DNA from 2 places in the Phycicoccus sp. 3266 genome. Region 1 is predicted to be linked to the other one. Evidence: predicted binding sites of a transcription regulator. Region 1 holds the regulator's gene; the other holds the start of a gene.
The links. Region 1 encodes LexA, which represses DNA repair genes until DNA is damaged. Its sites were predicted from a motif close to TCGAACANNTGTTCGA; they were not measured.
Positions count from the first base shown of each region.

Region 1 (4,323 bases):
AGCGCCTTCGCGACGTAGTGGAAGTCGTCGACACTGATGCCGCAGACCTCGGAGACCATCTCGGGGGTGTAGCGCGAGTAGTGCCGCTTGAGGATCTGGAACACCGTGTTCGGGTCCTGCAGCGTCTCGTCACGCTTGACCCGGGCGTGCTCGAGGGCCGGGCCCCCGGAGCCGTGCTCGTCACCGGCCGACCGCTTCGAGGCGCTGTGGCCGTGCTCGTGGGTTGCCGCGGGTCCGCCGATGGTGCCCGGCGAGGCGTTGTCGCCCTCACCCTCGGTGGCGTACGCCCAGCTGGACGAGTCGTAGTTGCCCAGCTTGTCGTCGTACCCGGAGAACAGGCCGTCGAGGTCCTCGGTGTCCTTGAAGTCCTCGCTCACGAGGGTCGCCGCGTTCGTGTAGGCGACGACGTACTCCTTGAAGTACAGCTCGTTCGTGAGGATGTGGTTGATCAGGGCACCGAGGAACACCACGTCGCTGCCGGCACGGATCGGGACGTGCTTGTCCGAGGTCGCCGACGTGCGGGTGAACCGCGGGTCGATGTGGATGACCTTGGCGCCGCGCAGGCGTGCCTCGGTCACCCACTGGTACCCCACCGGATGGCACTCGGCCATGTTGGAGCCCTGGATGACGATGCAGTCGGCGTTCGCCAGGTCCTGCACGTACTGCGTCGCGCCACCGCGCCCGAACGAGGACCCCAGACTGGGGACCGTGGAGGAGTGTCAAATACGGGCCTGGTTCTCGATCTGGATCGCGCCCGCGGCCGTGAACAGCTTCTTGATGAGGTAGTTCTCCTCGTTGTCGAGGGTGGCTCCCCCGAGCGAGGCGATGCCCATGGTGCGGCGCAGCGGACGGCCGTGCTCGTCGGCGTCCTGCCACGTCCGTCGGCGGGTCTCGACGAACCGGTCGGCGATCATGTCGATCGCGGTGTCGCGGTCCATGCGCTCCCACTCGGTGCCGTTCGGGCGCCGGTAGAGCACGTGGGTCTGGCGGGCGGGGCTGTTGACGAGCTGCTCGCTGGCCGAGCCCTTGGGGCAGAGGCGTCCGCGCGAGATCGGCGAGTCCGGGTCGCCCTCGATCTGCACGACCTTCTCGTCCTTGACGAACACCTTCTGGCCGCAGCCGACGGCGCAGTAGGGGCACACGGACTGCACGACCCGGTCCGCCGTCGCGGTGCGCGGGGTCATCGACCGGGTGCGCGCGGACGTGACGGCCGGGCCCCGGCCGAGCAGGTCACCACTGCGCACCTGTCGGAGCACAGGCCAGTCCAGGAAGGTCTTCCTCGAGCTCATGTTCAGCCTCCTTGCGGCGACCATATCTCCGGGTCCCCGACGGCGCACTCCCGACGAACCGGGCAGGTCGTGACGAGCTGCCGGAGCGGCCTTCCGACGGTGTCGGCGCAGGTCAGCAGGCAGGCGTCCGGCGTCGTGTCGCAGGGGCGCCGCTGCTCTTGCCGGCACGGACGTGCCGTGCCGGCGGCCTCAGCGGACGGCGGGGATGAGCAGGATCTGCCCGGCGTGCACCTGGTCGGATGCGAGGTCGTTGGCGACCTGGATGCGGGCGACCGCGTCGGCCACCGGCAGCCCGGGCAGCTGCGTCGCGGCGACCTCGGAGAGGGTCTGGCCGGAGCGCACGGTCGTCGAGTGGTCGATGGTCGTGGCCGATGCGCCACCCGAGAAGGTGGCCACCGCGATGGCGACCAGGGCCACGAGCACGGTCAGCGTGATGGCGAGCCGCCCCGCACGGGTGAGGCGCAGCGGCGCGGGGGCGGGGACGCGGACCTCGTCGCCGCACGGCACCGAGACCAGGTGCGGGCGTGCGGGGCGGCGCGGCTCGCGCACCGGCGCGGCGGTGACGTCCCAGGCGACTGCTGCACTCATCGGGTCCTCCATCGTCATGGTCCTCGAACAGGTGTCCGAAGACCGTAGGCTGCCAGTTCTAGCACGCATGTTCGAATGCTTCAAGACACGCGTCGAACACATGTTTGGAAACTGTGTTCGAACGCCATACGCTGTGTCCACGTCGAGGAGCACACCAGAGGGCACTGACAACGCTCCGTCCCGGAGCGGCCCGAGGCGGCACCGAGACGGCGGACCACCCGGCGGACGAGGCCGGGCACACGGCATCTGACCTGCAGAAACGAGGAGCGGCATGAGCGGCGACAACGTCAAGGAACTCCCCGACCGCGACCGTGGCGACGGCCTCACCGTGCGCCAGCGCAAGGTCCTGGAGGTCATCCGCAACTCGGTGGACCGGCGCGGCTACCCGCCGAGCCTGCGCGAGATCGGCGAGGCCGTCGGCCTGACGTCACCGAGCTCGGTCGCCCACCAGCTGTCGACCCTCGAGCGCAAGGGCTACCTGCGCCGCGACCCCAACCGGCCCCGGGCCATCGAGGTCGTCTCGCCCGACGCCGGCGCCGACGGCCGCGGCTACCGCGGTGGCGCCGCGCCGCAGGACGAGGTCGCGGAGTTCGACGAGACCGGCATGGGCGACGCCCGCCCCGAGGCGTCCTACGTCCCCGTGCTGGGCCGGATCGCCGCCGGTGTGCCGATCACCGCGGAGGAGTCGGTCGAGGAGGTCTTCCCCCTGCCCAAGCAGATCGTCGGCGAGGGCTCGCTCTTCCTGCTCAAGGTCGTCGGCGACTCGATGGTCGACGCGGCGATCTGCGACGGCGACTGGGTCGTCGTCCGCCAGCAGCCCACGGCCGACAACGGCGACATCGTCGCCGCGATGCTCGACAACGAGGCGACGGTCAAGACGTTCAAGCGCCGCGACGGCAAGGTGTGGCTGCTCCCCCACAACCCGGCGTTCGAGCCGATCGACGGCGACCACGCGACGATCCTCGGCAAGGTCACCGCGGTCCTGCGCCGCGTCTGAGGCCGGGCTCCCGTCGCCGAACGCAGCGTCACCGACCATGGTCCGGATCAGTGACGCGGCGCGGGCGCAGAGCGGTCAGCTCTCGTCGCCGAGCGCGTCGAGGTAGTGCGTGAGGCGTGCGGTGAACTTCTCGCCGCCGTCGCCGTCGGCCCACAGCTCCCACAGTTCGTTGTCCTCCGAGCGCAGGGCCCGGTGCAGCGCCTGCGTGGCCAGCTCCTCGAGCCGCTCGTCGATGTCGAGGGGGTCCTCGTCCACCCATCGGGGGACGTTCCGCTCCCCCACCACCGACTCGGGGTCGTCGCAGGCGGACACGATGACGGCCGCAGCGATCGCCTCGGACATCACCGGCGCCTCGATGTAGTCCCGCGCCCGCACGACCTGCCCCAGCGCCGACTCGAGCCGCTCCCGGCGCGCCTCGGGATCGGAGTCCTCGAGGTCGTCGAGGAAGTCGAGGGCGTCGTCGTTCTCGAACGGTCCCACACCCGTCGCACCCATGGGTCAGCCTCCCACGTCTCGCACCAACCTGTTCGGCACGAGAGTGCCAAGACCGAGCCCTCCGCGCCAGCCCTCTCGCGGGTCAGGCGAGCCGTTGGTACCAGGCGGTGTCGACCCAACGGCCGAACTTGTTACCGACCTCGCGCAGGACCCCCACCCGCTCGAAGCCGAACGCCACGTGCAGCGCCTCGCTCGCCTCGTTCGGCTGGGCGATGACCGCGAGCTGGGTGTGCACCGACGGCTCGGCGTCCAGCCGGCCGAGCAGCGCGGCATACAGGCTCCGGGCGACTCCCCGACCGCGGGCACCGGCGTCGACGTACACCGACACCTCCTTGGTGCCCGCGTAGGCGGGGCGCGGGCGGAACGGCCCGGAGAAGGCATAGCCGACCACCGCGTCGTCGAGGCAGGCGACGAGGACCACGTTACCGGGCCCGGTGGCCGCCAGCTTCTCGCCGAGGTATGCCGCGCCGCGCTCCTGCGTGTCGAACGTCGCCACCGACGTGCGCACCTGCTCGTCGTAGATCGCGGCCATGGCCGCCAGGTCCGACGGGGTGGCGTCGCGGACCGTCACGGGCCCGGGTGCGGTGGCGGGGTCGGTCATATCGGCGATGCTAGGGGGATGAGCGAGGAACGCGGCCACGAGCACCCGCGGGGCACCACCCCGGCCGACGCCGGCGGCGAGCGCCGGAGGATGTGGGACGAGCGGTATGCCGCGTCGGCCCACGTCTGGAGCGCCGAGCCGAACGCCGAGGTCGAGCGGATCGTCGGCGACTGGGAGCCGGGCCGCGCGCTCGACCTCGGTGCGGGCGAGGGGCGGCACGCGGTGTGGCTGGCTGCCAAGCGGTGGCGGGTGACGGCTGTCGACTTCTCGGCCGTCGGCCTGGCCAAGGGCGAGAAGGAGTCCGCCGCCCGCGGGCTGCGGGTCGACTGGGTGGTCGCGGACGTGCGGTCGTG
Region 1 covers NZ_JAVDUW010000002.1:929,769-934,091, reverse strand. The annotation lists gene fdh (formate dehydrogenase) at 1-1,289, opposite strand, end outside; gene J2X64_RS14280 (LysM peptidoglycan-binding domain-containing protein) at 1,479-1,877, opposite strand; gene lexA (transcriptional repressor LexA) at 2,149-2,874, shown strand; gene J2X64_RS14270 (DUF4259 domain-containing protein) at 2,950-3,369, opposite strand; gene J2X64_RS14265 (N-acetyltransferase family protein) at 3,452-3,970, opposite strand; gene J2X64_RS14260 (class I SAM-dependent methyltransferase) at 3,989-4,323, shown strand, end outside.

Region 2 (4,323 bases), on a different contig from region 1:
GAACGGGATCGGCCTGTTCCTCACGCTGGTCGCGGTCTTCGCCGTGCTCCGAAGGCTCCGCGGCACGGGTTCCGCCGTGCTGGGTGTGCTGCTGGTTTTCGTGCTGCTGGGCGCCTCGCCCTGGATGGCCGTCCCGTACACCGACCTCCTGGCCGCCCCCCTGGTCGCGGGGGCGGTGGCGCTCGGTGTCGAGGCCGTGCACCGTCGCCACCTGCCGGTGCGGGTTTCGCTGCTCGCGGGTGCGGGCGCGCTGCTGGGCGCCGGGTACGCGGTCAAGACGACGCCGGCCACCACCGCCGTCGCCCTGCTCGTGGTCGCGCCGGCGCTCGTGCTCGCCGGGGTGGCGGCCCGCACGTCGAGGCTGCGCAGGGTCGCCGCGGGCGTCGTCGCCGTGGTCGCGGTGGTGGGCCCCTTCGCCGGCGCGAGCCACCTCGTCGACTCGTGGGCGACGACGCAGACGGGGACCGCCTCGCTCGACACGACGAAGTCCCCTCCGCTGGCGTGGTGGGCGGCGATGGGGCTCAGCACGACGAGGGCGGCCACGGACAACCCCTACTACGGAGGCTACGACGGCACGATGGTGAGGGAGTCGCGCAACCTGAGCGGCCCGGCCCTGGAGCAGTACTCGCAGGAACAGCTCAGCTCCCGCCTGGAGGCCATGGGGGCCGGTGGCGTCACGGCGTTCGAGGTCGACAAGCAGCTCTTCAACTGGGGCGACGGCATGTTCTTCGCCTGGGGCGAGGGGTTCGACAGCGAGCCGTCGGTGCTGAGGGTCCATGACGCCACGGCACGGTCCGTCCAGTCGTGGGCGCACGCGAGTGGAGCCGGCTACCCCGTGCGCGCGGCCCTGGTCGACGGCCTCTGGCTCTGCGTCCTGGCCCTCGCCGGCGCGGGACTGCTCGTGCTCTCGGCCCGGCCGAGGTGGCTGGGTGCCCGGGCGCCGGAGGTGACCCTGGTCGCCCTCGGCGTCCTCGGCATCCTCACCTTCACGCTGGTCTTCCAGGGCAGGTCGCGCTACCTGCTGGCCTTCGTGCCCCTCGTGGTCGTCCTGGCCCTGGCCGTCACCGGCGGGCGCCGGGACGCAGGTCCCGCGGGTGGGACCGCAGGGGCGTCACCGGACGCCGCGAGGGCGGAACTGGATGGAGATCCGGGGGCCGACGGCCTTGCTGGTCTTGGGGATGCAGTGGTCCCAGGTGCGCTGGCAGGAGCCACCCATGACCACAAGGTCCCCGTGCCCCAGCGAGAAGCCGATGGAGGACCCGCCTCCTCGCGGCCGCAGCATCAGTGATCGGGCCGAACCCACCGACAGGATCGCCACCATGGTGTCGGAGTCCTTGGACCGGCCGATGCGGTCACCGTGCCAGGCCACCGAGTCGCGGCCGTCGCGGTAGAGGCACATGCCGGCGGTGACGAACGGCTCACCCAGCTCCGCGGCATACCGGCGGCTCAGGGCCTCCCGCGCCTCGGCGAGCACGGGGTGGGGGAGGCGCTCGCCCTCCTCGTAGAACTTGAGCAGCCTGGGGACGTCGACGACGCGCTCGTACATCTCGCGGCGCTCGGCCTTCCACGGCACGTCGTGGTGCAGCTCGTCGAACACCCGGTCGGCGCCGGCGAGCCAGCCCGGCCGGTAGTCGACCCACGCCCCTCTCGACAGGGGCGTCCTGCTGAGCCCCGCGTCGAGGTCGTGGAGCGCCACGTCCTCACCGGTGTCGAGCAGCGATGCCTGCCATGCAGCGGTCATGCACCGAGCATACGCCCCGTTCGAACACATGTTCTAGTGATGCGGCATGTCGCCGTGACCGGCCCGCCTCCCGCGAACCGGCCGCCGGGTTGAGAGAATGGTGCGGTGCCCCTGTACCGCGACGAAGGCATCGTCCTGCGCACCCAGAAGCTGGGTGAGGCGGACCGCATCGTCACGCTGCTGACGCGCCGCCTGGGCAAGGTGCGCGTCGTCGGCAAGGGCGTCCGGCGCACCAAGAGCCGGTTCGGTGCGCGGCTCGAGCCCGGCATGCACGTCGACGTCCAGTGCTACGAGGGCCGCTCGCTCGACACGGTGACTCAGGCCGAGTCGATCGCGAGCTGGGGCGACGTCCTGGCGCGCGACTACACGACGTACACCGCCGCCGCCGCGATGCTCGAGACCGCCGACCGCCTCACCGAGGAGCGCGAGCCGAACCTCCAGCAGTACCTGCTGCTCGCCGGCGCCCTGCGCTCCATGGCCGAGGGCCAGCACGACCCGGGGCTGGTGCTCGACGCCTACCTGCTGCGGGCGCTCGCGATCGCCGGCTGGGCGCCGAGCTTCCACGACTGCGCCCGCTGCGGCGCGCCGGGCCCGCACCGCGCGTTCAACCTCGCGTCCGGTGGCACCGTCTGTCCTTCGTGCCGCCCGCCCGCCTCGGCGGCACCCGCCCCCGAGACCCTGTCGCTGCTCGCGTCTCTGCTCGCGGGGGACTGGGTCATCGCGGACGCCTCCTCCGGCCGGCACCGGCGCGAGGCCAGCAGCCTGGCGAGCGCGTTCCTGCAGTGGCACCTCGAGCGCGGTGTGCGATCGTTGCGCCTCGTGGACCGCCGCGACCCCGACCGCCCCGAGACCAACCCGGCCATCACCTGGTCGGCCCCGCCGCCCGTCGAGGCCGCTCCCGTGGAGCGGGTCGCTCAGGCCCATGCCGCGCTCGCCGGACGGACGGGAGAGGCGTGAGCACGGCATACGCGAAGCCGTTCCCGCACCCCAGCGGGGCGACGCCGCCCCCGGTCGCGCGCGAGCTGGTGCCCGACCACGTCGCGGTCGTGATGGACGGCAACGGCCGCTGGGCCAACCAGCGCGGTCTCCCGCGGACCAAGGGGCACGAGGCGGGCGAGGCCGCGCTGCTCGACGTCGTCGCAGGCGCCATCGAGATCGGGGTGGGCCACCTGTCGGCCTACGCGTTCTCGACCGAGAACTGGAAGCGCAGCCCCGACGAGGTCCGCTTCCTCATGGGCTTCAACCGCGACGTCATCCGGCGCCGCCGCGACCAGCTCCACGAGTGGGGCGTGCGGATGCGCTGGGTCGGCCGCCGTCCCCGCCTGTGGGGCTCGGTCATCAAGGAGCTCGAGGTCGCCCAGGAGCTGACGAAGGACAACACCGGCCTGACGCTCTACTTCTGCGTCAACTACGGCGGCCGCGCCGAGATCGGTGACGCCGTGCAGCGGATCGCCGAGCAGGTACAGCGGGGCAAGCTGAAGCCCGGGTCGATCGACGAGAAGACGGTCGCGCGCTACCTGCCCGAGCCGGACATGCCCGACGTCGACCTCTTCGTGCGGTCGTCGGGGGAGCAGCGGACCAGCAACTTCCTGCTGTGGCAGAGCGCCTACGCCGAGATGGTGTTCCAGGACACGCTGTGGCCGGACTACGACCGGCGCCACCTGTGGCAGGCGATCGAGACGTATGCCGCGCGCGACCGCCGCTACGGCGGGGCCGTCGACCTGCCGGGCACCTCTGCGTGAGCGGAGGACCCAGTCCCGCGAGCGACGCGGTCGCCCCCACCGGCCCCGCCCGCGCCGGTGTGCCTGCGGCGTTCGACCTGCGCGGGCGGGTCGCGCTCGTGACGGGCGCCGGCGCGCCCGACGGGATCGGCATGGCCACCGCCCGGCTGCTCGGCACCCTCGGCGCCGCCGTCGCGGTCGCGGCCACGACGGACCGTGCGGCCGAGCGCGCGACCGAGCTCGAGGCGGCGGGCACGCCGGCGCTCGGGGTCGTGGGCGACCTCACCGACCCCGACGGGGTGGCCCGCGTGCTCGCCGAGGTCACGCGTGCGCTGGGCGCACCCACCGTCCTCGTCAACAACGCCGGCATGACGAGCGTCGCCTCACCGGCCGTGGACGTCACGTCATCCGGCGGCACGGAGTCCGGCACGGCGGGGTCGATGGATCCCGACCGCTGGCGGCTGGCACTGGCCCGCAACCTCGACACCGCCTTCCTGGTCACGAGGGCCGCGCTGCCGGCGATGGAGGAGACCGGCTGGGGCAGGGTCGTCATGGTGTCGTCCCTGACCGGGCCCGTGATGGCCATGAGGGGGGAGGCCGGGTATGCCGCCGCGAAGGCCGGGCTCGTGGGCCTGGCCCGGTCGGTGGCCGTCGACTACGCCGGCCGGGGCATCACGGCCAACGCGGTCGCGCCCGGCTGGATCGCGACCGGGAGCCAGACGGCCGACGAGGTGCGGCACGGCCGGCTGACGCCGGTGGGCCGCAGCGCGACCCCCGACGAGGTGGCTGCTGCGGTGGCCTTCCTGTGCAGCCCCGGCGCGTCCTACGTGACCGGCCAGTGCCTGGTCGTCGACGGCGGCA
Region 2 covers NZ_JAVDUW010000001.1:49,160-53,482, reverse strand. The annotation lists gene J2X64_RS00250 (alpha-ketoglutarate-dependent dioxygenase AlkB) at 1,112-1,741, opposite strand; gene recO (DNA repair protein RecO) at 1,847-2,698, shown strand; gene J2X64_RS00240 (isoprenyl transferase) at 2,695-3,483, shown strand; gene J2X64_RS00235 (SDR family NAD(P)-dependent oxidoreductase) at 3,480-4,323, shown strand, end outside.
Region 2: a site for LexA is predicted at 1,762-1,777, ahead of J2X64_RS00250 (alpha-ketoglutarate-dependent dioxygenase AlkB). Genes of this name have one in related genera too.